4 regions of the Paraburkholderia sp. GAS334 genome follow, and region 1 is predicted to be linked to each of the others. Evidence: riboswitches for the same ligand, from Rfam matches in the RefSeq annotation. Region 1 holds a riboswitch; each other region holds the start of a gene.
What was found. A riboswitch is a leader RNA that binds a small molecule or an ion and turns the genes downstream of it on or off. The one in region 1 is predicted to bind cobalamin.
Positions count from the first base shown of each region.

Region 2: it holds a riboswitch for cobalamin, as region 1 does, so the genes downstream of both, cobW (cobalamin biosynthesis protein CobW) here and P3T21_RS20690 (TonB-dependent receptor plug domain-containing protein) in region 1, are expected to answer to the same signal.
Region 3: it holds a riboswitch for cobalamin, as region 1 does, so the genes downstream of both, cobG (precorrin-3B synthase) here and P3T21_RS20690 (TonB-dependent receptor plug domain-containing protein) in region 1, are expected to answer to the same signal.
Region 4: it holds a riboswitch for cobalamin, as region 1 does, so the genes downstream of both, P3T21_RS12235 (CbtB domain-containing protein) here and P3T21_RS20690 (TonB-dependent receptor plug domain-containing protein) in region 1, are expected to answer to the same signal.

Region 1 is NZ_JBNDMO010000011.1:10,129-17,625, reverse strand. It holds gene cobT (nicotinate-nucleotide--dimethylbenzimidazole phosphoribosyltransferase) at 1-175, opposite strand, end outside; gene P3T21_RS20700 (ABC transporter ATP-binding protein) at 172-1,002, opposite strand; gene P3T21_RS20695 (FecCD family ABC transporter permease) at 1,002-2,093, opposite strand; gene P3T21_RS20690 (TonB-dependent receptor plug domain-containing protein) at 2,130-4,019, opposite strand; cobalamin riboswitch at 4,121-4,369, opposite strand; gene P3T21_RS20685 (ATPase) at 4,557-4,931, shown strand; gene P3T21_RS20680 (cell division protein ZapA) at 4,928-5,242, shown strand; RNA gene ssrS (6S RNA) at 5,379-5,560, shown strand; gene P3T21_RS20670 (EVE domain-containing protein) at 5,657-6,115, shown strand; gene P3T21_RS20665 (SIMPL domain-containing protein) at 6,297-7,025, shown strand; gene lgt (prolipoprotein diacylglyceryl transferase) at 7,101-7,497, opposite strand, start outside.
Region 2 is NZ_JBNDMO010000009.1:204,908-212,404, reverse strand. It holds gene P3T21_RS18660 (ATP-binding protein) at 1-533, opposite strand, end outside; gene cobN (cobaltochelatase subunit CobN) at 530-4,336, opposite strand; gene cobW (cobalamin biosynthesis protein CobW) at 4,343-5,425, opposite strand; cobalamin riboswitch at 5,535-5,803, opposite strand; cobalamin riboswitch at 5,879-6,105, shown strand; gene cobA (uroporphyrinogen-III C-methyltransferase) at 6,272-7,012, shown strand; gene P3T21_RS18640 (cobalamin biosynthesis protein) at 7,009-7,386, shown strand; gene cobO (cob(I)yrinic acid a,c-diamide adenosyltransferase) at 7,428-7,497, shown strand, end outside.
Region 3 is NZ_JBNDMO010000009.1:216,455-223,951, forward strand. It holds gene P3T21_RS18680 (precorrin-2 C(20)-methyltransferase) at 1-694, opposite strand, end outside; gene P3T21_RS18685 (precorrin-8X methylmutase) at 695-1,321, opposite strand; gene cobG (precorrin-3B synthase) at 1,314-2,720, opposite strand; cobalamin riboswitch at 2,814-2,992, opposite strand; gene cbiE (precorrin-6y C5,15-methyltransferase (decarboxylating) subunit CbiE) at 3,078-4,286, shown strand; gene P3T21_RS18700 (cobalt-precorrin-5B (C(1))-methyltransferase) at 4,286-5,377, shown strand; gene P3T21_RS18705 (cobalt-precorrin-6A reductase) at 5,374-6,099, shown strand; gene cobM (precorrin-4 C(11)-methyltransferase) at 6,146-6,886, shown strand; gene P3T21_RS18715 (sodium:solute symporter family protein) at 6,997-7,497, opposite strand, start outside.
Region 4 is NZ_JBNDMO010000005.1:294,751-302,247, forward strand. It holds gene P3T21_RS12220 (PepSY-associated TM helix domain-containing protein) at 1-1,155, shown strand, start outside; gene P3T21_RS12225 (hypothetical protein) at 1,274-1,411, shown strand; gene P3T21_RS12230 (CbtA family protein) at 1,541-2,287, opposite strand; gene P3T21_RS12235 (CbtB domain-containing protein) at 2,299-2,508, opposite strand; cobalamin riboswitch at 2,550-2,692, opposite strand; gene P3T21_RS12240 (histidine phosphatase family protein) at 2,724-3,302, shown strand; partial or broken gene P3T21_RS12245 (AsnC family transcriptional regulator) at 3,380-3,475, shown strand; gene P3T21_RS12250 (hypothetical protein) at 3,665-3,829, shown strand; gene ggt (gamma-glutamyltransferase) at 3,934-5,550, shown strand; gene P3T21_RS12260 (amidohydrolase family protein) at 5,564-6,850, shown strand; gene P3T21_RS12265 (ABC transporter ATP-binding protein) at 6,852-7,497, shown strand, end outside.

The DNA of each region.
Region 1 (7,497 bases):
GCGCGATCACCGGATGCGTCGTGCGCTGGATCATGCCCATCTGAAGCGCGAGGTCTTCGAGCCGGCCAAGACTGCCGGGCGGCTTCGTTTTCGTATTGATGATGTGCTGCAGGTCGGCGCGCAACGTCCGATCGAGAGGTTCGACAACGGGTAGCGCGGGCGTGAATGAAGTCATGGTTGTCTGCTTGAAGAATAAGAGTTGTTGCGTTGGGTCGCGGGGATCAGCGCTTCATGCTCGCCGTCGCGGATCAGGATGAGCGGATAGCCGAAGGCGCGGCTCGCGAGCGCCGGCGTGAGCACGTCGCGCACGGCGCCCGCGTGCGCAGCGCCGTTTCCATCGAGTAACAGCGCGTGTGTCGCGAAGCGGCGCGCAAGATTGAGGTCGTGGCACGAAAAGATCACGCTACGCTGCGACTGCTGCGCCCAACGCATCAGCGCTTCGAGACAGTCGATCTGATGATGCAGGTCGAGATGCGACAGCGGTTCATCGAGAAGCAGCAGCGGCGCGTCCTGGCACAGCACCGCAGCAAGCGCCACACGTTGCCGTTCGCCACCGGAGAGCGACAGCACGTCGCGCGTTTGCAGCGCGGTGAGACCGAGCGTATCGAGCGCGGCGTGTGCAGCCGCTCGATCTTCCGCACGTTCCCAGCCCCAGCCTGCGAGATGCGGAAAACGGTTGAGCATCACGATGTCGAGGACGCTCGCGCTGAACGCATCACGCTCGCCTTGAGGCATCAGCGCGCGACGCTGCGCAAGCTCGACCGGCGACCACGCGTCGATGCGCATGCCGTCGACTTCGACGTGACCGCTCGACGGTTCGAGCAGACCCGCCAGCGCAGAAATCAGCGTGGTTTTTCCCGCGCCGTTCGGACCCGCGATGCACCACACTTCGCCGGGATAGAACGTGTGCGTGAAATCGTCGAGCAGCGTGCGAGTGCCGGCGCGCAGTGTGACGCGTTGCGCGGAAAGTGCCGGAGTAGCGGGAACGCGTGCGTTCATCATCATCGCCTGCGCAATAGCATCCAGAGGAACACAGGCACGCCCGCCAGCGCCGTGATCACGCCAACCGGCAACTGCGCGGGTGCGATGACCGTTCGCGCGACGAGGTCGGCTCCCATGACGGCAAAGCCACCCGCGAGCGCGGCAGCGGGCAGCAACATGCGCTGGTCGTTGCCGAAGCACAGTCGCAGCATGTGCGGTACCACGAGTCCGACGAAGCCAATCGTGCCGCCCGTCGTTACCGCAGCCGCAGCCGCGAGCGACGCCACGAGATACACACGAAGCCGCACGCGTATGACGGGCACGCCAAGCGCCTGCGCCGCCGCATCGCCGCGCAGGAGCACGTTCAGTTGCGGCGCGGCGGGCACGATCGACACAAGCGCGACGAGCAGTGCAACAAGCGCAACCCACGGCATGCCGCCGCCGTTGAGATCGCCGGTCAGCCAGAACAACATGCCGCGCAGACGGCTTTCGGGCGCAACGCTCAGCAGCAATGTGATGACAGCGCCCCAACCCGCCGCGATCACCGCGCCGGTCAGCAACAGACGCGGCGACGCATCCTGCGGCTCACCGCGCCACAATTCACGACGCGCGAGGCCGAGCACCAGCAGGATCGACACGAACGCACCCGTGAACGCGCTGGCATCGACGATCCACCATGCGCATCCGGCAATCATCGCGACGAGCGCAAAGCTCGCCGCACCGCCCGATACGCCAAGCACATACGGCTCTGCCAGCGGATTGCGCAGCAACACCTGCAGCAGCGCGCCGGCAATCGCGAGCAACGCGCCGCACGCAAAGCCAGCCAGCGCACGCGGCAGGCGCAGTGTGCGAACGATCTCGATCGCGAGATCCGGTGACGACGACGAAGACGATGACGTTAGCGACGACGAAAATTCACTCACATGCCACGGCATCAACGCAGCAAGCACACGCAGCGGCCCCACTGCGACACTGCCAAGCGCGAGCGACGCAATGAACACAACAAGCGCCAGCATGCCGAGACCGCACCAGATCAAGACGGCGCGCTTCGCGGTCATACCCGTGACGGAACGCATCGCAGCGCGATTCATCGCGGTGAAATCAGACGACATATCGACTCAGCCTGTGAGGCAGCAACGCAAGGCGCGTCACTGCTGCTGCCAGCCGAGCGTGAGATACGCGCCGCGTCGCGGGGTGTTGTATGTGTAAGCCAGTTCATAGTCCCTGTCGAAAAGATTCTGGATCTGCGCGGCCACGTACCACGCCTTCGTGATGGTGTAGCGCGCCGACAGATTCACGACGCCGTAGCCTGCAAGTGTATTGCCGCTATCGTTTCGCTTGCCGCTCACGAGCCACTCGCCGCCCACACGCCAGCCGCCGATATCGCGATTCGCCGCGAACGAGGCGAAGCGACGCGCGCGCCGGTTCAGATCGGTGTCCGTGTCTTCGTCGACGGGATTCTGGACCGTAAAGGTTGCGCGCACATCGGTCTTGCCGACATGCCCGCTCCACGATCCCTCGACGCCCTGCACCTTCGCTTGCCCGACGTTCTGCGCAACGAATTCACCTGGACTCACCTGCTGATACTCGATCAGATTCGTATAGCGCGTCTGGAATGCGGTGAGCTTCATCACGCCGAGCGCGTTCGACGCGTACTGCAACGCCGCTTCGACCGAATGACTGCGTTCCGGCTGGATCGACGGATTGCCGCTGAACGGGAAGTACAGATCGTTGAAGGTCGGCGCGCGAAAAGCATCGGACCAGCTTGCAGTCACCTTCCAGTGATCGGTGAAATCGTATCCGTAGCCGAGATAGTAACTGTTCGCGCCACCGAAATCGGAGTACTGGTCGCGTCGCACGTTCGCCTGGAACTGGCTGGCGCCAAAGCGTCCCGTATAACCGGCGAAGCCCGAGTTCACGTGACGGTCGGGCGCAGCGTAGGCGTTCGAATCAAGGCTCTGGTCGAGATGCTCGTAGCCGAGCTGAAACTTCTGCTGCGGCGCGAACGTGAAATCGTTCTGCCACGTGTATTGACGGTTATCCGTGTTGAAGTGGTCGGTGTAAGTGCCGTTCAAGGCCGTCGTGCTGCGATCGTTACCCGCAGCGACGATGAAGTGCGTCGTCCACCCGTCGGTCACGCGACCGTTCGCGAACACTGACGCCTGCTGTACCTTGCTGTATAGATTGTTGAGATCGGTGGGCGCGCTGAACGGATTGTCGAAGCTGTCGTTGCCGTTCGACTGGAAGTAGCGCACGCCCACGTCCCAGCTTTCGTTGAAGCGGTGCCGCACGGATGCCGCGATGCTTTCGTTCAGATAGCCGTTCGCGTTCGGGTTGACCGGCGCGAGCGCGGGATTGATCGACGAGAAGCCGTCGTCCTTCGCGCGCGCGATTGAAAGGCTGAAGGTCGTCTTGCCGTCCTTGTCGAGCGCGCCATCCACGCCGGCCTGCTGGCGCTGCGTGTGATAGCTGCCGTATTCGACGGAGAAATTGAAGCGCGGCGGATGATTGCCGCCATCTTTCGTGAACACCTGCACGACGCCGCCAACCGCACCCGATCCGTACAACGCCGACACGTTACCGTTCACCACCTCGACGTGATCGATCTGGTCGAGTGGAAGCTGTTCGATCTGCGCGTTGCCAAGGCTCACCGAATCGACGCGCACGCCATCGATCAAAATGAGCGACTGCTGCGCCGAAGCGCCTCGCAGAAAAAGACTCGCCGACGAACCCGGGCCGCCATTGCGCACAATCTGTGCGCCGGGCGCGAGTTGCAGCAGGCCGGGCAGATCGCGCGCGGTGCTGTCGGCGATGTCCTGCGGGTCGAAGCGCGTGGTCTCTGGAATGGCATCGGCGAGCGACTGCGGTCCGCGCGCCGCGGTGACCACGACTGGCGCCAGCGTGACCACTGGCGCCGCGGACGGCGTCGCGTTCTGCGTGGACGCCGGTGCGTCGTCCGTCTTCGCGGACTGGGCCTGTGCGGCAAGCGGCAGGCCGGTCAAGGCGAGCAGCGCCGCGCGGGCGATGGGCGTGTACATCGGATGAATTCCTGTGGCTGGCGTGCACGGCCCGCTTCCCCGCAGGCCGTTGCGTAGCAGGACGGCCGTTCATCGACGCGCAGGCAGCCTGACGCGTGCGAACGACGTCCTTCCCTCTGGCCGGTATCCGGGCTGGCGACGCATCGATCCGCCTTCCCACGCATGAATGCGCAGTGGCATTGCACGCCTTTTTTAAGGGCGTGTACTGGATCGACTTGCGTGAAATAACGCGGTCGCTTACCGTTGCGGGGGCAGCACAGGTTAGCGCGGCCGTATCGCCGCGCGCCCTGTTTCCCGTTTAACTGCGCGACATGAAAACGCGCGCGGGCACCAAAGTGCCGCAAGTGTAGGAGCGACCTGCTGTAGCGTCAAGAAAGCCCGGCTCACTGCAATTCGCGTGCGCGCCATTTGCACGATTTCAGCGTTTTGCAGGCATAAAACTCGCAAAAAGCCGTGTTGTTACGTCTCGAAACGAGACAATTGTCGGAACCTGCGACATTCCGCGCTAGAATGCCGTGTCTTTAGAGGACGCAGCACATGCTCAACGAACTCGAAACACTCTCACAAAACATTGGCCGGCTGATCGAAATCAGCCAGCGTCATCACGAGGCGCGCCGCGCACTCGAAGATCAACTCGCCCAGGCGCGCGCAGAATGCGCAGCCATACGCGTTGAACTCGAGCAGACACGCGAAGAGCGCAACGCGCTGCAAGCGGAGCGCGACACGCTCTCGTCGAAGATCGACGACGCGCAGGTTCGCCTGAACGCCATCCTCGAAAAACTCCCGCGCGCGCGATCGCACGCCGAGCCGGACAACCAGCTCGACCTGCTTGCGACCTCGCAGCACGAGGCGCATGAAGAGCACGACCAGGAAGCCGGCCGCGAAGTCACCCGCCACGGAGAAAATGCATGACCACGAAGCAGATCGAAGTCTCGATTCTCGGCCAGCCGTATCGTCTCGCCTGTTCGCCGGAAACCGAAGGCGCGCTGCTTGAAGCAGTGGCACGTGTCGATGCGGAAATGTCGAAGATCCGCTCGGGCAGCAACGTGCGTGGGCAGGATCGTATTGCCGTGATGGCGGCGCTGTCGCTGGCATCGGAACTGCTTAAGCTGCAAGCCAGTGTGCGACACGGAGAATCTTTTCCCGCTGAAGAAATCCGGCGTACAATGCACTCCATGAACGAACAGCTGGGCGCAGTCATCCAGCAGTACGGTGTGCAGTAAAAGTTTTAAAGGCCGGTTGTTTTAAAGGGCGATTGTTTTAAAGGCCGGTTATGTGGCCGGTCTTCGAGTTCAGCGCAGCGTACTTCGTGAGGTCGCTGTGAATGCAGCGAGCGTCTGGATTCAAAAAGTTTAGTCAGCTTCCCTGCCTGGTTCGCCAAGGTCATATATTCCTTGAACCAATGCCATGTGCACGGTTGCGGAAATTTGCAGCACGGGTGTGCGCGTCACTCTGTCTGATGTACCCGAAGTGCGGCTAACTGCGACCAATTCTGAACTCCCGGTTCAGGATGCCGGCCTAGCGGCTATGGCGGGGACCTATCCAACGGCATCGGACACTCGTCCGGTGCCGTTTCCGTTTGTAGTTCCGCTTTCTTTCGCTCTCTCTCCCTTTCTTCTCGACGTTCATATCGACTCATGCGCTACTGGCTAATGAAGTCCGAACCGGACGAAGCAAGCATCGATCATCTCGCCAACGCCCCGCATCGCACACTGCCCTGGACGGGCGTGCGCAACTATCAGGCACGCAACTTCATGCGCGACATGATGCAGGTCGGCGACGGTGTGCTGTTCTATCACTCGAGTTGCCCTGAGCCGGGTATTGCTGGCATCGCGGAAGTATCGTCGACACCCTATCCCGATCCGACCCAGTTCGACGCGAAGAGCCCGTACTACGATCCGAAATCGGATCGTGAGACGCCGCGCTGGACGCTCGTCGATGTCGTCTTCAAGAAGAAGATTCCGCTGATCCCGCTGGCGACGCTGCGTGAGCATCCCGAACTCGCGGACATGCGTGTGCTCGCAAGAGGCAACCGGCTGTCGATCACGCCTGTGACCGAAGCCGAATGGCGATTCATCACGAAGCACCTCGTGTGAGCCGGCGGACGCGATTTGTGTAATCGAATATTGCTTGCGGGAACCCGGCGGCCTGACAGACGCCTAACAGTTCCGCAAGCGCCGTGCCAGTTCGATGCACGACGCGTGCCGTGACGGTTCGTAATGGCGTGCTATTGCCGGGACCGTCGTGCACAACCGGTTGAAGAAGGAACTCATTCAAATGATCAGAAAAACCGCACTCGCTTTCGCCTTCGCTCTTGCGTCCGTGACGCCGCTCGCCCTCTCGCTCGCACCCACTGCAGCGTTCGCGCAGACGCTCGTGCAGAATCCGCCGTCGGGCGTGCTGTCGCTGTCCGCGCAGGCCAGCGCCGATGTGGCGCAGGACGTCGTCAACATCACGCTCTTCTATGAACAGGAAGCGAGCGACCCCGGCTCGCTCACGGGCACGCTGAACCAGCGCGCCGACTCGGCGCTGCAAAAGGCCAAAGGTGTCGCGGGCGTGACAGCGCGCACCGGCGCGTTCTCGATCTATCCGTCGACGGACCGCGACGGCCGTATTTCCGCGTGGCGCGGCCGTACGGAAGTGCAGCTCGAATCGCACGACTTCGCGGCGGCGTCGAAGCTTGCAGGCCAGTTGTCGTCGGTCATGCAGGTCGGCAATGTGTCGTTCTCGTTGTCGCCTGAAGCACAGCGCGCCGCTGAACAGAAGCTGACCGGCCAGGCGATCGCATCGTTCCGTCAGCAGGCCACGTCGTCGGCTCAAGCGTTTGGCTATAGCGGGTACACGATTCGCGAGGTCAACGTGGGACACAACGGCTTGATGCCGCGTCCGATGATGATGATGAGTGCCCGTGCAGGCGCCGATGCGAAGGCTGCCGCGCCGATTCCGCTCGAAGGTGGGACATCGACGGTGACCGTCAACGTGTCGGGTTCTGTGCAGATGAAGTAACGCGCTTTCGTTTGAGGCGCGCGTAGAAACAGAAAAGCCACGGCATGCCGTGGCTTTTCTGTTTTCAACCGGCCGCTACGCCGAAGGTGAGTTTGTACCCACCACCGGCTCCGGCTGGCGTCGGCCGCGACGATACGCCCACAGCAGCATGAGGATGCCGGCGAGCACCATCGGCAGCGACAGCCACTGCCCCATCGAAAGCCCCAGCGCCAGCAGGCCCAGGAAATCGTCCGGCTCGCGTGCGAACTCCACCGTGAAGCGTGCAAGGCCATAGCCGATCAGAAACACCGCTGACGCCGCGCCCACCGGCCGCGGCTTGCGCGTAAAGAACCACAGCACGAAGAACAGCACGACACCTTCCAGCGCGATCTCATACAACTGCGACGGATGACGCGGCAGCATGTGATATTGCGCGAATACGTCGGCGAGATGCCAGCGCGACACGAGGTCCGGGTGCGTAGCCATCCAGCCC
Region 2 (7,497 bases), on a different contig from region 1:
AAACCGAAACGATCGATAAGTTGCGGACGCAACTCACCCTCCTGCGGATTCATCGTGCCGATGAGCACAAAGCTCGCCGCGTGACTGTGCGAAATGCCATCGCGCTCGACCGTATTCACGCCGCTCGCCGCCGCATCGAGCAGTGCATCGACCAGCGTATCGGGCAACAGATTGACCTCGTCGACATACAGCACGCCACGGTGCGCTTTCGCGAGCAGACCAGGCGAGAACTTCACCGAACCGTCGCGCAGGACTGTTTCGATATCCAGCGTGCCGATCAGCCGCTCTTCACTCGCGCCAAGCGGAAGTGTGACAAGTTGCCCTTCGGGCAGCAATTCGGCGAGCGCACGCGCCGCTGTCGATTTCGCGGTGCCGCGCGGGCCGCTGATCAGCACGCCACCCAGCCCTGGATCGATTGCCGCGAGTAATAACGCCTGCTGCAATGGTGCCTGGCCGATCAACCCCGCAAACGGAAAGGTGGCCCGACCCGGCACGGAGGTTGCAACATCGCGCGAATCCGTCGATGCGTTCATGTTCGTGTTCCTTCGAGTTGCTGTTCGCTTGCCAGCAGATGCTGCTCAACCTGCGCGCGATAGTCGCCGGGGTTCTGCCACAGGCCGCGCTGCATCGCTTCGAGCAGACGCTCGCAGATGCCATGCAACGCATGCGGATTGTGCGCCGCCAGAAAATCGCGCGTACCGCTGTCGTTCAGATACGCGTCCGTCACCAGCGCGTACTGATGATCCGATATCACGCGCGCTGTCGCGTCGTAGCCATAGAGATAGTCGACAGTGGCCGCGATTTCCGCGGCGCCCTTGTAGCCGTGCCGCTTCACGCCATCGAGCCATTTCGGGTTCACCACGCGCGAGCGGACCACGCGCGCGATCTCTTCGTGCAGCGTGCGAATGCGCGGTGCAGCCGGGTTGCTGTGGTCCGCATGATAGATATGCGGCTGGTTGCCCGCGAGATGTCGGACCGCTGCCACCATGCCACCCTGAAACTGGTAGTAGTCGTTCGAATCGAGCACGTCGTGTTCGCGGTTGTCCTGATTCTGGAGCACGACGTCCAGCGCGGCGAGGCGCTTGCCGAACGCTTCGCGTGCCTCTTCGCCCGCGCTCTTTTGCGCGTACGCGTAGCCGCCCCACGCCTGATACGCAGCAGACAGATCCTGATCGGTCTGCCATTGCCGCGTGTCGATCATCTCCTGCAAACCCGCGCCGTATGAACCGGGCTTCGCGCTGAATACACGCCAGCCGGCACGACGGCGCGCTTCGATTGCTTCCACGCCGCTCGCAATCAACGCATCCCTTTCGCGCAGCACGCGGGCGCGGATCGGATTCAAGTCCTCTGGCTCGTCGAGTTCCGCCACAGCCTGCACCGCTGCATCGAACAGATGCATGACGTTCGCGAACGCATCGCGAAAGAACCCGGAGACACGCAAGGTGACGTCGATGCGAGGCCTGTCGAACACCTCGATCGGCATGATCTCGAAGTCGGTCACGCGATGGCTGCCCGGCGCCCATCTGGGTCGCACGCCGAGCAACGCAAGCGCCTGCGCGATATCGTCGCCACCGGTGCGCATTGTCGCGGTGCCCCACACAGAAAGCCCGATCGCGCGCGGATAGTCGCCGTGTTCCTGCACATGCCGCTCGATCAACTGCTGCGCCGACTTGAGACCCAGCGACCACGCCGATTGCGTCGGCACAGCACGGGTGTCGACAGAATAGAAATTGCGCCCGGTCGGCAGCACGTCGGGGCGGCCACGTGAAGGCGAACCGCTTGGACCCGGCGGCACGAAACGCCCTTCGAGTCCGCGCTTCAGGTGCAGCATTTCCTGCGGTCCACATGCATCGAGGCGCGGCAGAATATCGTTCCGCAAGCGTTCGAGAACGCGTTCCGCTTGCGGCAATGCGCCGGGTTCAAACGACGTTGCGGTAGCCGATCCCGTATCGTCGCCCACATCATTCAGTAGCGCTGCCGCGAGACATTCGAGCCGTTCGCGCGTATCGCCGTTATGCCGCCACGGCGCGTCGCTCACCTGCTGCAGAATCCCGGGGCGCGGACCTTCCCACGCTGCAGACCAGTCCGCTACCAGCGGATCGAACAGGTGATCCATCTGAAGGTCCCGTGCAAGCGCATCAATCAGCCCCGCCTTCGCGCCCTGCCCGTCACCGACAGGAAAACGCCCGATTGCCAGCAGCGTATCGCGTCGCTGCGCCCCTCGCGGCGACTGCCCGAACGTATGCAGGCCGTCGCGAATCTGCGCCTCCTTCAACTCGCACAGATACGCATCGGCACGTGTGAGCAACGCGTCTTCCGCGTCCTGGCCATCGGGCAAACCGAGGCTCAGTTCCTCGTGCAGACGATGCGTGATGATCGTTTCGAGAATCGTCCTTCGCAGCAGTTTCGAGCGACGCGGATCGACCATCAGCGCTTCATAGTATTCGTCGACCTGACGTTCGAGGTCCTGCAACGGACCATAGTTTTCCGCGCGCGTCAGCGGCGGCATCAGGTGATCGATGATGACGGCCTGCGTGCGCCGCTTCGCCTGGCTGCCTTCGCCCGGATCATTGACGATAAACGGATACAGATGCGGCATCGGCCCAAGAATGAGATCCGGCCAGCAGGTTTCGCTGAGCGCGACGCTCTTGCCCGGCAGCCATTCCAGATTGCCATGCTTGCCGACATGAACGACCGCGTCGATACCGAACCGGTGACGCAACCAGAAATAGAACGCAAGATACGCGTGCGGCGGCACCAGATCGGCGTCGTGATAGCTTGCGTAATCGCCACCTTCGCGCGAACGCGCTGGCTGAATGCCGACGAACACATGGCCGCAACGCCAGCCCGCAATCATGAAGCGGCTACGACGGAGCGTCGGATCCTGTTCGGGCGTGCCCCAGCGCGCATTCAATGCATTGCGTACTTCAGCCGGCAACTGCTGGAACTGCACCAGATAATCGTCTAGCGCAAGGCTTTGCAGCGCCGGGCGCAGATCACGCACGACGGGGTCGTTCGTCACCCCTTCCGTCAGCGTGTGCATCAGCGCATCGCCATCGGCAGGTACAGTATCGACGCGATAGCCCTGCTCGCGCAGCATCGAAAGAATGCCTACGACAGATGCGGGCGTATCAAGACCCACGCCGTTGCCAATGCGGCCTTCGCTAACGGGATAATTCGCGAGAATCAGCGCGAGTTTCTTGTCGGCGTTTTCGATGCCGCGCAGGCGACACCAGCGCTGGCTTAGCCCGGCGACAAACCTGACGCGCTCAACGTCAGGCTGATAACGCACGACATCGACTTCGGTGTGCGGACAACGATACGCGAGCCCCTTGAAGCTGATCGCCCGCGTAATGATGCGGCCATCCACTTCGGGCAGCGCGATATGCATGGCGATATCGCGTGAATTGAGACCCTGGTTGTCCTTGAGCCAGTCGTCGCGATTGCCGCCGCTCAGGATCACCTGCATCACCGGCGCGTCGCCGGCAAGCGCGAGTGGTTCAGGATCGTCGATGGCTGACGCGGCGAATGCCGTCGTATTGAGCACCAGCGCCACGTTATGTTGCGCGCACAACCGCTGCACCACGTCACGACTCACGTCGTCTTTCAGCGACGTGATCGCGACCGGCAACGGATTAAGGCCCTGCGCATCGAGCGCGTCGATCAATGCATCGAACACGGCTGTATTCGCCGCCTGCAAATGCGCGCGATAAAACAGGATCGCGACCACCGGCGCATCGGCACGCCAGCGTGCCTGCCAGTCTTCGACCGTGGGAACGTCGCGCTCCGGATGGTAAAGCGCTGCGGCTGGCAACGGTTGCGGCAGCGGCGGCTCGTCGCCCCAGCCCAACGCGCGATGCGCGATGCAGCGCAGAAACCGCTCCGCATTCTGCGGGCCGCCTTCGCGGAGATAACGCCATAGCTGATGACACAGCGCAGCGTCGGCGGTGCTGCGTGCGAGCAGATTCGGGTCTTCCTGAAGATCGCCCGAGAACATCGCGAGCACCTGCTGTTTGCGCTCCGCCAGTGCAACGACCTGCTCGATGCCGTATGGCCAGTAAGCCTCGCCGCCGAGGTGATCGACGACGACGACTTTCGCATGCTGCAACACGTCCTCGACGTAGAAATCGACCGACGCAGGTTGCCGGAGGAATGTGACATTCGCGAGCCTCAGGCTTGGGAAATCAGCGCCCAGACGCGGGAAAACGCTCGCGAGCAGCGACAGCGTCGTATCAGCGGAACTGAGCACGACGATATCCGCCGGTCGCTGATCGATCCGCATGACGCCGGCCGTATCGTCGACAAAGCCACCCGGCGTGGTGCGCAGCAGATGCATGTCGATTTACGCCTGTTGCACGACGTTGCGGCTGTCGCTCAAAGCGACATCGAGCGCCTGCTGCAATGCGGCCTGATCGAGGTCTTCGCCGATCAGTACAAAGCGGCTCGCGCGCGTTTCATCGGCCTGCCAGCGACGGTCGAAATAGCTGTCGAAGCGTCGTCCGACGCCTTGAATCACAAGACGCATTGCTGCGCCCGGCAATGCCGCGAAGCCTTTGACCCGGTAAATCGTGTGGCTTTCGACGAGGCTCTGCAGTGCCGCGATCGCCGCCTCACGCGACGAAACGTTCGCCTCGACCACTACCGAATCGAACTCGTCGTGATGATGATCGGCGTCGTCGGCGGAACCGTGATGGTCGTGGCGCAGATGAATGGTGTCTTCGGAAGCTGCCTCAAGACCGAGCAGTGCGTGCAGATCGAGCTGTCCCATGTGTGCACGCACAACCTTCACCTGCGGCGGGATTTCTTCACGGATCAGTGATTCCACTTCCCTTTGCCCTGCCTCGTCGAGCAGATCCGTTTTGTTCAGAATCACCAGATCGGCTGCGGACAACTGGTCTTCGAACAGTTCGTGCAACGGCGACTCGTGATCGAGATTCGGATCGGCTTTGCGCTGTGCGTCGACCGCTAGCGGATTCTCCGCGAACTGACCACTTGCCGCGGCTGGACCGTCGACTACGGTCACAACCGCATCGACCGTGAAGCTGTTTTTGATCTGCGGCCAGTTGAATGCCTGCACGAGCGGCTTCGGCAACGCAAGACCGGACGTTTCGATCAGCACGTGGTCGATCTGGTCGCGGCGTTCGACGAGTTTTTCCATCACTGGAAAAAACTCTTCCTGGACAGTGCAGCAAAGACAGCCGTTGGCGAGCTCATACAACTGGCCTTCGGCTTCACTGCCGTCTTCGTTACACCCGATGCCGCAGCCTTTGAGGATTTCGCCATCGATGCCGAGTTCGCCGAATTCGTTGACGATCACCGCGACGCGAAGGCCGCCCGCATGTTGAAGAATGTGCCGCAGCAAGGTGGTTTTGCCGCTGCCGAGGAAGCCCGTGACAATCGTGACGGGAATCTTGCGCGTCTGCATCCTGACTCCAGGGTGGTGGACTGTTGAGTAGATGGGGACGAAAAACGGCTTGCCCGGAGCAACCGGACATTCGATGAAATCGTGGACGATACGCCGCATCCCCGCGGCGTTTGCCTGTTTTTCTCGGGCCGGTATCCGGGCTGACGAAATCGCCGCTTCACCTTCCCGCGCATTTGACACGTTGCGCAGTGGACAGATACAGGCACGCTGTAATGTGCAAGTATTGAAGCCGGCTTTGCATCGCTTTTAAGCGATGCCTTCGCTTACCGTTGCGGGGGCAGCACAGGTTGGCCCGATCCGTGCAGGAAGGGCTCCCTGTTTCCCGTTTAACTGCGCGCACGGAGCGTGCGCGCGAGCACCAGAGTGCGTGCGAGTGTAGGCTTCGGCAGTGGCAACGTCAAGAAAGGGCCCGCGGCAAGGGCACTCCGGCGGGCTTTCAGGGAGTGCCTGTGATATCGTATGCGCGCGTTTGGTGCCCGCACACGCGTTCGCGTGTGCAGTTAAACGGGAAACAGGAAGCGAAGCGATTTGCTGAGCCTGTGCTGTCCCCGCAACGGTAAGCGGCCAGCGGATCATGCATCCGCACATGTCATTCAACGCCACTGCCTGCGCTGCGCAGGTGGGAAGGCGAACGGCATGCGGTCGTCAGCCCGGATACCGGCCAGACGCAAGGGGCGACCGTTGCGATCGCCGAACGCCCGATCCGCGGGGGACGGAATGAGGCGCCTGACGTGTGGCAACGCATGATTCATCTATTCGTCAAGCCGTCGATATGACGACTTCCAGGCTTTCCCTTCCCGACTGCACGCCGCGGCCTGCGCCGTGTTGCGCGCCGTGCCGTTCACTATGAGCCGCGCCTGGCTGATCGGCGCCGGTCCAGGCGACGTCGAGCTGATGACGCTCAAGGCGACGCGCGCGCTAGGCGAAGCCGACGTCGTCCTTGTCGACGATCTCGTGAATCCCGATGTGCTGCAATTCGCGCGTAAGGATGCGGAAATCGTGTACGTCGGCAAGCGCGGCGGGCAGCCGTCTACGTCGCAGTCTGGCATCGTCGAGGCCATGCTCGCGCATCTGCGCGCGGGGCGCAGCGTCGCCCGGCTGAAAGGCGGCGATCCGTTCGTGTTCGGGCGCGGCGGTGAAGAACAGCAGGCGCTGGCAGCCGTCGGCATTCACGTCGAAATCATCAACGGTATTACAGCGGGTATCGCCGCGCCCGCTGCGATCGGCATTCCTGTTACCCATCGCGATCATGCACAAGGCGTCGTTTTCGTCACCGGACACGGCGCGGGCAGCGGCGAGCCGGACTGGCGCGCGCTCGTCGCGACGCAGATGACACTGGTTGTCTATATGGGCATGCGTCGACTCAACGACATCGTCGCCGCGTTGCTGCAAGCCGGCATGCCAGCGGAAACGCCGTGCGCCGCCATCGAATCCGCCACGCGCCCCGAGCAGCGGCACGTGCGCGCGACGCTCGATACACTCGCCGCGAAAGTCGCAGAAGCCGGACTCGGCTCGCCAGCAATCGTCGTGATTGGCAGCGTGGCTGCGCTCGGCTTGCCGTATCTTCCAACTGGCGACAGCACATGAAAACGCTGACCGTCGGCATCGGAAGCAAACGCAACGCATCTGCGCAGCAGATCGAATCCGCCGTGCGCGCGGCGCTCGCGCTGGCCGGCCGTTCGCTCGACGAAGTGCTTGCGGCCGCAACGATTGATTCAAAAGCACGCGAACCCGGACTCGTCGAATTCTGCACGCGCCATGGGCTGCTGTTGCACACCTTTGCGCCCGAGCAGATCGACGCGCTAGGAGAACTGCCCACGCCTTCCGATACGGTCCGTGCGCATCTCGGCGTCGACGGCGTATGCGAACCGTGCGCACTTCTTGCATCGCCCGGCGCGAAGCTGATCGTCTCCAAAACCACGCTCGATGGCGTCACCGTCGCCATCGCATCCGCACACTGATTTCCGCGCAACACGAACGCCTCCCGGCACCAGGACACGCCATGAAGACAGATCCCGAATCGCATCAACGCATGACGCAACGCCGTCGCGAGGGTCACGAGAAAAAGCAGG
Region 3 (7,497 bases), on a different contig from region 1:
AAAAATACGGCGACGCCATCGGATCGACTTCTGCAAGCGGCACGACCCGCTGATTCGTCATCGTTGCGCGCTCAACGTAGAGCGCGCGCTTTTCAAGGCCCAGTTCGCAGAGCACGCGGCGCACCTTGTCGAAATTGCGGCCGAGTTTCATCACGACCGCGGCATCGGCATCGGCGAGCCGGCGTTTCAGTTCGTCTTCAGGCAGGACCCCGGAAAGCACCGATAGCGTCTGGTTGCGATACACGAGCGGCGAGCCGAGTATCGCCGCGCCGCCCAGCATCGAGCACACGCCGGGCACGACTTCCGCTTCAAAGCGGCTTGCCAGCCGGTCGTGCAGGTACATGTACGAGCCGTAAAAGAACGGGTCGCCCTCGCAGATCACGGCGACATCGCGGCCTGCGTCAAGATGGTTCGCGATGATGTCGGCGGCGGTGTCGTAGAAGTCGGCGATGACTGTTTCATACGACAGCGGCGGCGCGAGCGTTTCGGTCGTTACGGGATAGACGAGCGGCAGGCGGAGCTGCGTTTCGTCGAGATGCATTTCGATGATGCCGAACGCGTTGCCCTTTTTTCCCTTCGCCACGAAGTACGCGACGACGGGCGCCGCCTTGAGCAGTCGCACCGCTTTCAGCGTGATCAGCTCCGGGTCGCCGGGGCCGACGCCGAGTCCAAAGAGACGTCCACGCACCGTCATTTATTCTTCCTCCGACGCAAGCGCGTTAACCGCGGCGGCCGCCATTGCGCTGCCGCCACGCCGTCCCGCGACGATCACGAATGGCACGCCGCGGCTGTTTTCCGCGAGCATCGCCTTCGATTCTTTCGCACCGACGAAACCCACCGGGAATCCGAGGATCAATGCGGGTTTCGGCGCGCCGGCGTCAAGCATCTCGAGCAGATAGAAGAGGGCCGTCGGCGCGTTGCCGATCACCACCACGCTGCCTTCCAGATGCGGTCGCCACAGCTCTAGCGCTGCCGCTGAGCGAGTGTTGTGAAGCGTGAGCGCCATGGGCGGCACGGAAGGATCGCCAAGCGTGCAGATGACCGGATTGTCCGTGGGCAGGCGTGCCCGCGTGACGCCTTCGGCGACCATGCGCGCATCGCAGAGAACCGGTGCGCCGCGCAGCAGCGCCGCGCGGCCGGCCACGCCGGCACCCGTGGAAAACTGCAGATCGTCGACGATGTCGACCATCCCGCACGCGTGGATCACGCGGACCGCGAGCTTTTCGAGGTCGGCGGGAATGTGGCTCAGGTCGGCTTCCGCGCGGATCGTCGCGAACGACTGGCGATAGATCTCCCGACCGTCGCGAATGTAATCAAGCATCGAATGATCTCCGGGTCAGGCGTTCAAGCGAATCGGCGGCCTGTTCGATCGTCAGGTGTTGTGCGACACGCTCGCCAAAACCAGGCGTGCCGTCGCGTCGATAAAGATCGTAATGAGCGGGTGCAACGGCGAGCAGCGTCCACGGCGCGCAATGGGCGGCAGCGCACGAGCGTGGACAGCCACTGAGATGCACGTCGACGTGAGCGGGCAGACGCGCGGCAAGCAGCAGGGCATCGGCCTTGGTGTCGGCCATTCCCTTCAGGCAGCCTTGAGAACCCGTGCAGGCGATCAGGTGCGTGAGCGGATCGGATGTGCTGACAGCGAGTCCTAGTGACTCAAGTCGTTTTAACGCCTGAGGCGTATTCTCACTGGCGATGTCCGGGATGAGCACACCTTGCCATGGCGTCATGCGAAGCGTTGCGTTGCCCACGTCGCTAGCAAGCTGGGCAAGGCCTTTGAGCATTGGAACATCAATGCGTCCAAGCTTTGGCTGGCCGCCGATGTATGAAAGGCCGGTGTTGATTTGCGGGTGCGAGCCGAGTCTCAGTGACTCATCTGCCGGGAAGCGGCACCACGCGTCTGAACGAATATCCCGCGCGAGAGTGAAATCGACTCTGGACTGTGCAAGCTGCAAAACAGTCTCGACGCCGTGTGTAGCGAGCACATCACGCATGCGGGAATCGTCGGGGGCAGCGAGGTCGAGGAACGTATGCAGCAATGCGTTGACCAGCGGAGGAACCTGGTGCGGCAAAACGGAAGCCAGCGCTTTCGACGCCGGGCCTTCGCTTCTCTCGCGCACGTTGGTGCGGACCGGCGGACAACCCGCAAGCCCAAAAACAAAACGCACTTCGTCGAGATCCCGCACTGCAGCAAGCCAGATATCGTGCGGATGACCGAGCATGGCGAGGCGCTCGCCGCCATCGAGCATCAGCGCGAACTTGGGTGAAAGTGCCGTAAAACGCGGATCGTTTTGCAACAGCGCGAGGATCTGCGACGCAAGCGGCGTGACGTCGAAGAGCGCGTGTGGATCGCGGCCCGCAAGCGGACTGACCATGAGATTGCGGATGTCGTCGCGCGCGATCGGGTTCGTTTCATCGTCGGCAAACGGTCCTTGCGGCCCGAGTCCCGCATGCAGCAATCGCTCGATCAGCGCGTTTTCGTGGCCCGCGCGCACGCCCCGCAGTTGCAGGTTTGCGCGGTTCGTCACCTCGATCACGCCCGACGCATGCGCGTCGACTGCATCTGCGATAGCCCGCGCCTGTTCCGCGCTCAATTCCCCGCAAGGCAGCTTGAGCCGGCAGAGGCCGCCGTCAAGCGCCTGCACGATGCGAAACAGCCCAGGGCAGGCCGAAGGGCGCAATGCGGCAATCGGAGCGAAGAAAGACGAAACGTGGTTCAAGAGGTCACCGGGTTGTGCGCCGCGCGACGGCCCGAGCACCCCGCAAAGGGGGAAATGCTGCGGCATCGGTACACCCCGCCCGACGTTGGCTGGCACGAACAAGTCTCACCGGCAGGTCTCCTGGCTGGCAGGTCGTGGTCCGCGCCGGCCTTCCCGGTCAAACCAGTGGCACAGGTGAGGCGCGGACTCGCTGCATACAGTTGCGGGGGCAGCCACAGTCGATCTGTGTTCCCTCTTCGGCCCCGAAGGGCACCGGCGAGGCTGTATTATGCCTTTTTTCGCACAGCACAAGTACGCTGCGGCCTTGCCTGGTGCGCCGCAGCAGTCATATCGGGAATCAAGAATGGGGATGGTCGCATGCGGGCATGGCTGACCGTAGTGGGAATGGGTGACGACGGTTTTGCCGGTCTGGGACGGCCGGCGCGGCGTGCGCTGCTGGACGCGTCAGTAGTGTACGGCGGTGAGCGTCACCTCGCGATGCTGCCGCCGCGGCTGCGCGCGCGACGCGAGCCGTGGCCGCGTCCGTTCGACCTGGCGCCGGTGCTCGCGCATCGCGGCCCGAATGCATCCATCTGCGTGCTCGCGAGCGGGGACCCCATGCTGTTCGGCGTCGGCGCAACGCTCGCCCGTCAGGTATCCGCCGACGAAATGCGCGTGCTGCCGGCGCCTTCGTCGTTGTCGCTGGCGGCGGCGCGGCTTGGCTGGCCGCTGCAGGATCTCGCGATGGTCTCGCTTGTCGGCCGGCCGCTCGCGACGCTTAACGCGCATCTGCATCGTGATACGCGGCTGTTCGTCCTGAGCAGCGACGGCCGCACGCCCGCCGCCATCGCCGCACTGTTGACCGCACGCGGTTTTGGTCCGAGCCGGATGATCGTGCTGGAGCACCTGGGGGGCGCGTCGGAACGGCGGATCGATGCACGCGCCGACGCATGGACTGCGAGCGAAGTGGCTGCGCTGAATCTTGTCGCCGTCGAATGTCGCGTTTCGCAGGAAGCGCAACCGCTGCCGCTCACGAGCGGCTTGCCAGACGAAGCGTGGCTGCACGACGGGCAGTTGACGAAGCGCGATATCCGTGCGATCACGCTCGCACGCCTCGCGCCAAAGCCGGGCGAACTGCTCTGGGATGTGGGCGCGGGTTGCGGCTCGATTGGGATCGAATGGATGCGCGCGCACCCATCCTGCCGGGCCATCGCCATCGAGGCGCAACCCGAACGGCAGCGTTTCATCGAACACAATCGCGACGCCCTTGGCGTGCCGGGCTTGCAGATCGTCGCGGGCAAGGCGCCGGATGCGCTTGATGGCCTGACTGCGCCTGACGCGATTTTTATCGGCGGCGGCGTCACGGTGCCTGGCGTACTCGACACCTGCTGGGCGCAACTGCGTAGCGGCGGGCGGCTCGTCGCCAATGCGGTGACGGTGCAGAGCGAGGCCGCGCTGGTCGCATGGCGCGAACAGCACGGCGGCACATTGACGCGCATTAGTGTCGCGCAGGCCCAGCCGCTTGGCGGCTTCGACACCTGGCGCCAGGCGTTGCCGATCACGCTGCTCGAAACCGGCAAACCATAATGCGCGACGAAACGCCCGAACAGCCCGCGCCCCTGCGTAGCGGCTACACGACCGGGAGTTGTGCGACGGCGACCTCGCTTGCCGCTGCGCGTCTGCTGCTCGTGGGCGTGGCATCCGATGTCGCGGATATCGTGTTGCCGAAGGGCCAGCACGTGCCGATGCCGCTCGTGTTCTGCCGCCTGACAGACGACGGCGGCGCGGAAGCAGGCACGATCAAGGACGCCGGCGACGATCCCGACGTGACGCACGGCGCGGTGGTGTTCGCGCGCGTTCAGTTGCGCGCGCAACCAGGCGTGCGTTTTTTCGCGGGGCCGGGCGTGGGTACGGTGACGCGCGCTGGCCTGACGCTGGCGGTCGGCGAACCGGCGATCAATCCCGTGCCGCGCCAGATGATGACGCAGCACCTCACCGAACTCGCGGTCGAGCACGGCTATGCGGGTGGCTTCGACGTCACGATTGGCGTCGAAGGCGGCGAAGCGCTTGCGCTGAAAACGATGAACCCCCGGCTCGGTATCGTCGGCGGTCTGTCGATTCTTGGGACCACAGGGATTGTCCGGCCGTTTTCGTGCTCGGCGTATATCGCGTCGATCCATCAAGGCATCGATGTCGCACGCGCAAATGGTTACCGGCATATCGCCGCGTGCACCGGTAACACCAGTGAAGACGCAATGCGTGCGCACTATGGCCTGCCGGATATCGCGCTCATCGAAATGGGTGATTTCGTTGGCGCGGTGCTAAAGCATTTACGTCGCGCGCCTGTCGAGCGATTGAGCGTGTGCGGCGGGTTCGGCAAGCTTAGCAAACTTGCTGCCGGACATCTCGATCTGCACAGCCGCAATTCCAGTATCGATCTTGAACAGCTCGCAAGCTGGGCCGCGGAACATGGCGCCGAAGCCGCTTTGCAGGAGGCGATTCGTGCGTCGAATACGAGCCAGCAGGCGATGGCGATTGCACGCGATCGCGGCGTGGCGCTTGGCGATATCGTCTGCGCTCGCGCGCTAAGGGTCGCACGCGACATCGTGCCGACTGAAGTGAAAGTCGAGATGTTCGCGATCGATCGTCGGGGCAATATCGTGGGCGTCGCACAATGACGCGCATCCTGCTTCTGGGTGGCACCGGCGATGCGATGCAGATCGCGCGAGAGCTCGGCCTGCGGGATGTCTATAGCCTCGCCGGTCTCGGCAAGGTACCGGTTGATCTTGCGTGCGCCGTGCGCGTAGGCGGGTTTGGCGGCGCGGAAGGTCTTGCGCGCTACCTGCGCGAGGAAGGGATCGGGCTGCTCGTGGATGCGACGCACCCATACGCAGCGCAGATCAGTGCGAACGCGGCGTCGGCGAGCCACGCGACGGGTGTCCCGTGCTGGGCGGTGCGTCGCGCGCCGTGGCAACCGCAGGCCGGCGACGACTGGCGCATGGTCGATGACTGGGCGGGCATTGTCGCGGCGCTCGCGCCATTCTCGCGGCCGCTGTTCACGCTAGGGCGCGAGCCGCTCACGCATCTCGACGAAATACCGGCGCGTCAGTTCTGGATCGTACGATGCCTCGAAACACAACCCGGCACCGTCCGTTCGCGTGTGATGGATGCACGTGGGCCGTTCACCGTCGAGGGCGAAAGCGCGCTTTTTAGCGAGCATCGGATCGATGTGGTCGTCAGCAAAAATAGCGGCGGTAAGGCGACGGAGGCGAAGCTTGTCGTGGCGCGTCGGCTTGGGTTGCCGGTGGTCATGTTGCGTCGTCCGGCGCTGGCCGATGTCGATCGCGAATTCGACACGCCCGCTGAACTGCTGGCCGCGCTGGAAGCGTTGTCCTCGTGAAAGGCGTCACAGTGCCTCTCGCGCAAATCGAATGATGGAGTAGTAGATGACCGTATTTTTTATTGGCGCGGGGCCGGGCGATCCTGAACTGATCACCGTGAAAGGGCAAAAGCTCGTGCATCGATGTCCCGTGATTCTTTACGCGGGTTCGCTGGTTCCTGAGGCGGTGCTGGCGGGCAACGTTGCTGAACGCGTCGTGAATACGGCGGACCTGAATCTCGACGAGATCATCGCGCTACTCGAAGAAGCACACGCAAAGGGGCAGGACGTTGCACGCGTGCATTCGGGCGATCCTTCACTGTATGGCGCAATCGGCGAACAGATCCGCCGGTTGTGCGCGCTGAACATTTCCTATGAAATTGTCCCGGGCGTAACGGCCACGGCGGCCTGCGCTGCGACGCTTGGCGTTGAACTCACATTGCCGGATGTCTCGCAGACGCTGATCCTGACGCGCTACGCGCGCAAAACGAGCATGCCCGAAGGCGAGGCGCTAGGCGATCTCGCGCAGCATCGCGCGACGATGGCGATTCATCTTGGCGTGCGACATCTGGCGAGTATCGTCGATGAACTGGCGCCGCACTACGGCGAGGATTGTCCGGTCGCGGTGGTTTATCGCGCGAGCTGGCCGGATGAGGAGCGTGTTGTCGGGACGCTCGCGGATATCTGCGCGAAGGTCGAGGGCACGCAGATCGAGCGGACTGCGCTGATTCTGGTCGGGCGTGTTCTGGACGCGGACGCGTTCAGCAATTCGTCGCTTTACGCGAAAGCGGAGCGACGGATTCCTTAGCCGCGCGGAGGCTTTTGAGGGCCGCCGCGGCTTTCCTGATCTGATTCCAGTCAGACACGCAACGGGAACGCAAAACAGGAAGCCGCCGCAATGCAAGCCATTCAAAAGCTCTAATGCTGCCGCGCGTGCGATGGTTCAGCCGACGTTTGTGGCTGCGTCACGGCGCTCACGATCGCGAACACGATCACGTTCACCGCGAGCGCAAGAAAGCCGATATTCACGTCTTTCAGGCTGTCAGGCAGGAATGGGAACAACTGGGCAACCGTCAGGTGCATGATGGTTGTGACCGCAACCACGAGCACGCCGGCAAGAATCCCGCAGAACGCACCCTGTTTCGTCGCGCGGTTACGCGTGGCGAGACTGCACAGCAGCGCCGGGAACAACTGCGTTACGAAGCTGTAGCCCATCAGAAGCAACGCAACAATCGTATCGCCGCCATGCAACGTAAAGCCCACCGCGACCAGCGCCACGACGGGCACCAGCAGGCGCGCGAGCTTGCCGACGGCCGCATCCGACGCGTTACGTTGCAGCGCGCCGCGATACACGTCGTTGGCGAGCAGCGTCGATGCACTGGTGAGTATCATCGATCCCGGCACCAGTGCAGTGAGCAC
Region 4 (7,497 bases), on a different contig from region 1:
GCGGTGATCGCATGGGATCACGAACTCGACGCGGCGCTGAATCCATCGTTCTTCCACGCGCGCACGAATGGGCCGGCGCTGCCTTCGCTGGAACTGGCAAAGCGCATCGAGGCCGCCGATCCGCGCTTCGACGTGACGTATCTGCCGCTCGGCGTCGAGCGAGGCCAGACGTTGCAGATGATGGTGCTGCCGCGCACCGATCCGAAGACCGGCCAGCCTTACGCGCTCGGCTTCAACCAGCTTGCTGTCAACCCCGCCACCGGCGAGATTCAGGGCCGCCGCGAATGGGGCGCCGTTTCGGTCGCGCGACTCAACCTGATTCCGTTCATCTACAAGCTGCACTACACGCTGCATCTGCCGTTCATGGGCAGCTTCGACACGGGCACGTGGCTGATGGGCATCGTCGGCATTGTGTGGCTGTTCGATAGCGTGATTGCGCTCGTGTTGTCGTTCCCGAGCGTGAAGGCGTGGCGCAAGTCGTTTGCGTTTCGCGTGCGGCGGGGCGGCTACGCATTGACGTTCGACCTGCACCGCTCCGGCGGCGTCTGGATCTGGGGCGTGCTCGCGATTGTCGCGCTGACTTCGGTCTCGATGAATCTCTCCGATCCGGTGGTGCGCCCGATCCTTTCGACGGTGTCGACGCTCACGCCGACGCCTTTCAACAATCCCGAACTGAAACGTCGCGGCGAGCCCGGCAACGTATCGCTCACGGCTGAGCGCATCGTGCAGATGGCAGCGCAGGCGGGCCGCGAACGCGGGCTCAAGTCGCCGCCGGGCGCGCTGTATTACGTGCCGTCGTTCAATGCATACGGTGTGGGATTCTTCGCGCCGGGCCACGATCACGGCGACGCCGGTCTCGGCAACGCGTGGCTGTACTACAACGCGAATACCGGCAAGCTGGCAGGCGGATCGATACCCGGCAAAGGCTCGGCCGGCGACATCTTCATGCAGGCGCAATACCCGCTGCATTCCGGCCGGATCATCGGGATCGGTGGACGAATTCTGATGAGCTTCACCGGCATCGCGGTGGCGATATTGAGCGCAACCGGGCTGATGATCTGGCTGAAGAAGCTCGGTGCGCGCCGCCGTTCTGCGGCGGCTGCAGCTGCGGCGTCCCGCTCGGGCGTCACGCGGGAGTCTGCTGCGCAGTCCTGACCACGCAGCACGACACACGCTGTCGCGCGGACGGCTGCGAAGCTCTGTGGCTTGATACGCGGGCACGCCGTGCCGCCCTTCCACATGACGTAGCTATCGTCGACATCCAGGTCATCTCGTGTCTTCTGTTGCAGCATTCAAACTGGTATTGCTCTCGCTCGTCGCGATCATCGGACTCGAGCTCCTTGCGGAACGTCTGCGTCTGCCGCCAGCCGCCGCGTTATTGGAAGTGTCGGCGCGGCTTGCGCGCGGTTGAGCGGCGAGCGGCGGGATACGCCAGAAGAAGACGGGGGAGAAACGCAGACAGTTGCAGGCTCAGGCGTTGCCTTCCGGCTGAACCGCCTGGGCCCGTATCAAACGACATCAAAGCGACATCAAAGCGACATCAAGGCAACGCGGATGTCCTGGCTTCGCCCGCGCGAAGTTGCGCGCGTTCGCTGCGTTCGACGAGCCAGCCGAACAGCAGCCCGATCGTCGTCCAGATGATCAGCTGCATGCCGATCGCCGCAATGCGGAAATGCCACAGCAGCGTGGCCGGGAAGGTCTGCGGCACCTCGTTGATCACCGGCATCGCGATCTGCACGGCCGCGATGATCGCGACGTACACCCCACCGCCGATGATCGCCGCGTTCCACTGACCGAAGCGCGCAACCGCGCGTCGCCGCACCTTCAGCGAAAACACCAGCGCAACCAGCGATATCGCGATCATCAGGAAGAAGAGCCCGGTGCGCGAGCCGATCGTTTCGGGGTCGCCGATGGAAGGCGGATTAGCCGGATACTTGAGATTCGGCACGATTACGAGCGCGATAAACGCCGCCGCTGCGAGCATCGCGGACAGCGCCCGCGCGCCCAGCTTGCCGACGCGGCCATACGCATACGCGAAGGTCAACGCGAAGAGTCCGCCGAATGCCGCGCCGTACACGACCACGCCAGTCAACAGGCCGAGACCCGCCTGCGTTTCGCGACTGACAAGTTCAGGCTCCGGCGCTTCGCCACGCGCCGCTGCGGCTTTCTCTTCGAATGTAATTGCCTGCTCGACCGCGGGTTCGCCGGCGAAGCGGGCGAATGCGAACGTGAGGAGTCCCGCGGCGATGCCTGCAAGCATGCCGCGTACCAACAGTTTGCCTACCATGTGTGCCCCCGTTAGTGGCAGGGGAAGCCGAGCAGATGGCGGCCGTCGTGGACGAATTCGTGAACCATCATGCCAGGGACGAGCGACGTCGCCCCTTGTTCAGCGCCGACAAAATACAGCGCAAGCAAAAGCAGCAGGCCACCGAAGATGACCCACGGCAGCAGTTCGCGCAGGGGGATCAGTGCAGGTTGAGCGGCCGGCGTGAAAACGGTGTCAGTCATGATGAATCTCTCCAGGGGTTACGCGCCCCGACAGTCGACTAGAAAAGGGATGACTCGAAGCTCAGGTCTGGCTTTCGGCTCTATGCTGAGCCGATTACAGTGGCGCGACCGCGCCGGGCTTACACCGGCTTCCGCGCTTCGGTGACGCTATTCTACGCGCTAAACTTCGCCGCGCCAGCGTGATGAACGCTACGCCTCCGACAAAGGGACACGAGATGCAGACACGGTTGCTGCTGGTCAGCCACGCGGCGACGCGGGCGATGCGCGTGGGCGCTTTCCCGGCCGACGATCCGCTCGATGCGCGCGGCCTGGCCGAGATCGAGGCGTGGCGCGAGCGGGCGCAGATCGTCGCTCAAGCCGCGCGCGTCTTTCGCAGCGACGCGACCTGCGTCCGCGAAATGGCTGAAGCGCTTGGGTTGAAGACGGAAGCCGCGCCCGCGCTGGCCGATGTCGATTGTGGCGAGTGGCGCGGCCGAAGGCTCAGCGATCTCGCCGCCGAAGAACCGGATGCGCTCGCCGCATGGACGCGTTCGCCCGACGCCGCGCCGCCTGGCGGCGAGTCCTTCGGCATGGTCCTCGCCCGCGTCGGCGCGTGGCTCGACGCGCTTCAGCCTGCACACGACGGCGACGCTTTAGTCGCGATCACGCATGCGGTGGTGATCCGCGCGGCGATCATTTACGCGCTGGGCGCACCGGCCTCAGCGTTCAGGCGGATCGAGATTGCCCCGCTGTCGATTGTCGAATTGCGGCGTTCGCGGGACAGAAGCTGGGTCTGGTGGCCGGGCCACGCCTGAAATCTGAGGGGAGGGAGTGGGAAGCGGAACTGCAGAAGAGAGAACATGCCTTCGTACCCGCTGGGCGCTACGTCCGACGCGAGAAGCTGTACCGGATTGCCGGGACCCGCCACAGCCGCTCGATGTTCGCGGTGCGCTGCATGAAGAGCGTGCCTTCGGTGCAGATTGGGTAAGGTGGCGATAGCTTGACCTTCGCACCGCCCTGGCGCGCGTTGCCGCAACGTGGTGCACCGCCCGTCAAGGCAACGGCCAGCAATTGTCACCGGCACCCCCACAGGCAAGCCCCGACGCTCATCGGCATGGAGCTTGCATAGCCGCTCGCATCGCGTCCCTCACGGACGCCCGACGAGCGGATCTCTCCCATGCTGCGCGACGAAGCGCCCTATAAGGCAATCCTCGATCACATTCGCTGGACCCCTGCGCCCGTACTGTACGCGCAGCGACATGGGCTGCTGGAACAGGACGCCGCCGTGTTCCCGACCTCCGCCGACAGCGTCGAAAGCGCCGCTGCCGCGGCGTTTCCTTGAGCCGCCTGATGCATCACCGAGGTTGTCGCGACCTGAGGAATTCCTCAGGCGCATTTGAGGCGCGCCCGATTTCTGGCGCAGAGGCCGGCCTTTAGGCTCGCATGATGCACAACCCGAACGAAACGCCCGCGCGTACGACGCGCCCCGTCAGCCGCGCCGAACGCGGCATGGTCGCCACCGCGCATCCGCTTGCGACGCAGGAAGCGCTCGCCGTGCTGCGCGCAGGCGGCAGCGCAGTCGACGCCGCACTCACTGCCGCCGCGATGCTCAGCGTCGTGCAGCCGCATATGACGGGCATCGGCGGCGACGCGTTCTGGATGATCGCGCCTGCCGGTGAGGCGCCGATCGGCATCGACGGTAGCGGGCAGAGCGCGCGACGCGCGACGCTTGAGCGCTTTTCAGGTCACACAGCGCTACCGACACGTGGCGCGCTGGCTGCGTTGACGGTTCCTGGCGCGGTCGGAAGCTGGATGCTGGCGCGTGAGCGCTTCGGCAAATTGCCGCTTGAGCGCGTGCTCGCTCCCGCGATTGACTACGCGCGCGAGGGCGTCGCGGTCGGACGCGATCTTGCGCGCTGGTTTGCGGACGACGCCGAAGTACTGCGCGCCGATGCGGGCTGCCGTGCGACGTATTTCGATGAGCACGGTCACGTGCTGAAGGAAGGCGCGCGTCTCAGGCAACCCGCGCTCGCCGGAACGTTCGGACACCTCGTGCGTCATGGCCTGTCGGCGTTCTATCGCGACATCGGCGATTCAGCCGCTGCATATGTGGATGCGCAAGGCGGTCTGCTCGATGCCATGGATTTCGCCTCAAATCGCGCGCAATGGGTGAAGCCGCTGCGCACGCAATATCGCGGCTATGAGGTGTGTCAGATGCCCCCGCCGTCGCAAGGCGTGGCAGGCGCGATGATCCTCAACTTTCTGGATGGCGTGCAGATCGATCCGCGGGCGCCTCTTGGCGCCGATTATTTTCACGCGAAGATTCAGGCGATCAAATGGGCATTTGGTTATCGCGACCGGCATCTGACCGATCCCTTGATTGTGAAGGTGCCCATTGATGAACTGCTTGCTGCGTCACTCGCTGCACGCGAACGCGATGCGTGGCTAGCCGACGCGACGCGCCAGCACGCCGCCGTCGCGCAAGGCAGCGATACGACGTTCATCTGCGTAGCCGACAGCGAAGGCAATGCTGTTGGCCTTGTGCAAAGCCTGTACTTCGATTTTGGTGCGGCGCTGCTCGATCCGGCGACCGGCGTGCTGTTGCAAAACCGTGGGTCGTTCTTCTCGCTCGATCCGCGGCATCCGAATGCGCTCGCGCCTGGCAAACGCACCGCATCGACATTGATGTCCGCGATGCTGCTTAAGGACGGCCTGCCGTATCTCGTCTACGGCACGCAGGGTGGCGAAGGACAGCCGCAAACGCAGACGTCGATCGCTACGCGCGTCGCCGATTTCGGCTGGGACGTGCAGCGCGCAATTGAAGCGCCGCGCGTGCTGTGCGGCCGTGCGTGGGGCGACGCATCGAACCGTCTGCTGCTCGAAGACAGCGCGCCCGCCGCGACCTTCGATGCGCTGCGGGCGCTCGGTCATCCGGTCGAAGCGGCTGCCGCGCTGCATCCGCTATTTGGCACGGCGCAGGCGATCCGTCTGCGCGGCCCGTGGTCGCCGTTCTTCGAGGGCGGTGCCGATCCGCGCGGCGAAGGCGTCGCGCTCGGCTACTGAATACGTCGACGCCATGACCCCGTCAACCCGCCACGTCGATCTGCTGATCCGCCACGCGCGCGTCGACGACGACGCGCCGCTCACTGACATCATGATCAACGCTGGCCGCATCGTTGCACTTGCAACCGGTTGGGACGGCACGGCTCGTGAAGAAATCGACGCCGCCGGCCGCGCGGTCGTGCCGGGCTTTATCGAGCCGCATATCCATCTCGACAAGGCGATGTGGCATCGCGCGCGACCTTCGGTTGCCGGCACACTGGAAGAAGCGATCCGCACCACGGGCGAACTGAAATCGCGTTGCGACCGTGAAGACATGCTGACGCGCGCGCGACGTGTTCTCGACATGGCCGTGCGCAATGGCACGATCGCAATGCGCACGCATCCGGACGTCGATCCGATCCAGCAGCTGCTCGGCGTCGAAACGATGCTCGAACTGCGCGACGAATATCGCGATCTGATCGACCTGCAGATCGTCGCGTTTCCGCAGGAAGGCCTGATCAAGGCACCCGGCACGCTGCAATTGCTGGAAGAAGCGTTGAATCTCGGCGCCGACGTCGCCGGTGGCTGCCCCTACAACGAAGCGAGTCGCGAAGACACCGAAGCCCATATCGATGCGGTATTCGCGCTTGCGCAGCGCTTTAGCGTCGACATCGACCTGCACGCCGATTTCGCCGATGACACCGCCGACGCCCGCTTCTTCGCCACTGAATACATCGCGCGCAAGACAATCGAGACTGGCTATCAGGGCCGTGTGTCGCTTGGACACGTCACGAGTCTCGGCTCGCTGCCGCCCGCGCAACTCGCACCGCTGGTCGAACTGCTCGCCGATGCGCACATTCATATCGTCACGCTGCCCGCGACCGATCTTTACCTCGGCGCCCGCCGCGACACAGAAAACCCGCGCCGCGCGCTCACGCCATTGCGCGCGCTCGTCGACGGAGGCGTGAACGTCGCGTATTCGTCGAACAACGTGCGCAACGCATTCACACCGTTCGGCAACGCGGACGTGCTGACCATCGGCAACCTGCTCGCGCACGCTGCGCAATTCGGCACGCCATCGCAGCAGGCGCAGATTCTCGCGATGGGCACCGTCAATGCAGCCCGCGCAATCGGCATCGAAGGCAACTACGGCATCGCGCCTGGACGGCTCGCCGATCTCGTCGTGCTCGATACGCCATGGATCGCCGACGCCCTGCTCGACATGCCGCCGCGCACCTGGGTCATCAAGCGCGGCCGTATCACCGTGACCACGCATCACTGCTGCGAGATTCATCGCGCTCATTCCACAGAAGAGGTGTAACGTGCCCGCCCCGCTCTCATCGTCCGCTTCATCGTCTTCCTCGAATCCGCACGCGCAGTCGCAGATCGAACTCGTTCACGTGACGAAACGCTATGGCGACAGCGTGGCCGTCGACAAGCTCGATCTCTTTATCGAAGGTGGCAGTTATTGCTGTCTGCTTGGGCCATCCGGTTGCGGCAAGACCACGACGTTGCGCATGATCGCCGGCCACGAAACCGTCAACGACGGCGACGTGCTGATCGGCGATCGCAACGTCACGCTGCTCGAACCGAGCGACCGCGGCACCGCGATGGTGTTTCAGCACTACGCGCTGTTCCCGCATCTGTCCGCACTCGACAACGTTGCGTTCAGCCTGCGCATGCGCGGCGTCGGACGCGAAGAGCGCGAACAGCGCGCGAAAGCGTTGCTCGAACTCGTTTCAATGGGCCAGTACGCGCATCGCAAGCCAGCGCAGCTTTCCGGCGGCCAGCAGCAGCGCGTCGCACTCGCGCGTGCGTTGCTGAACCAGCCGCGCTGCCTGCTGCTCGACGAGCCGCTATCCGCACTCGATCCATTCCTGCGCGTGCAGATGCGTGCCGAACTGAAACGCTGGCAGAAAGATCTCGGCATCACATTCGTTCACGTCACGCACTCGCAGGAGGAAGCGC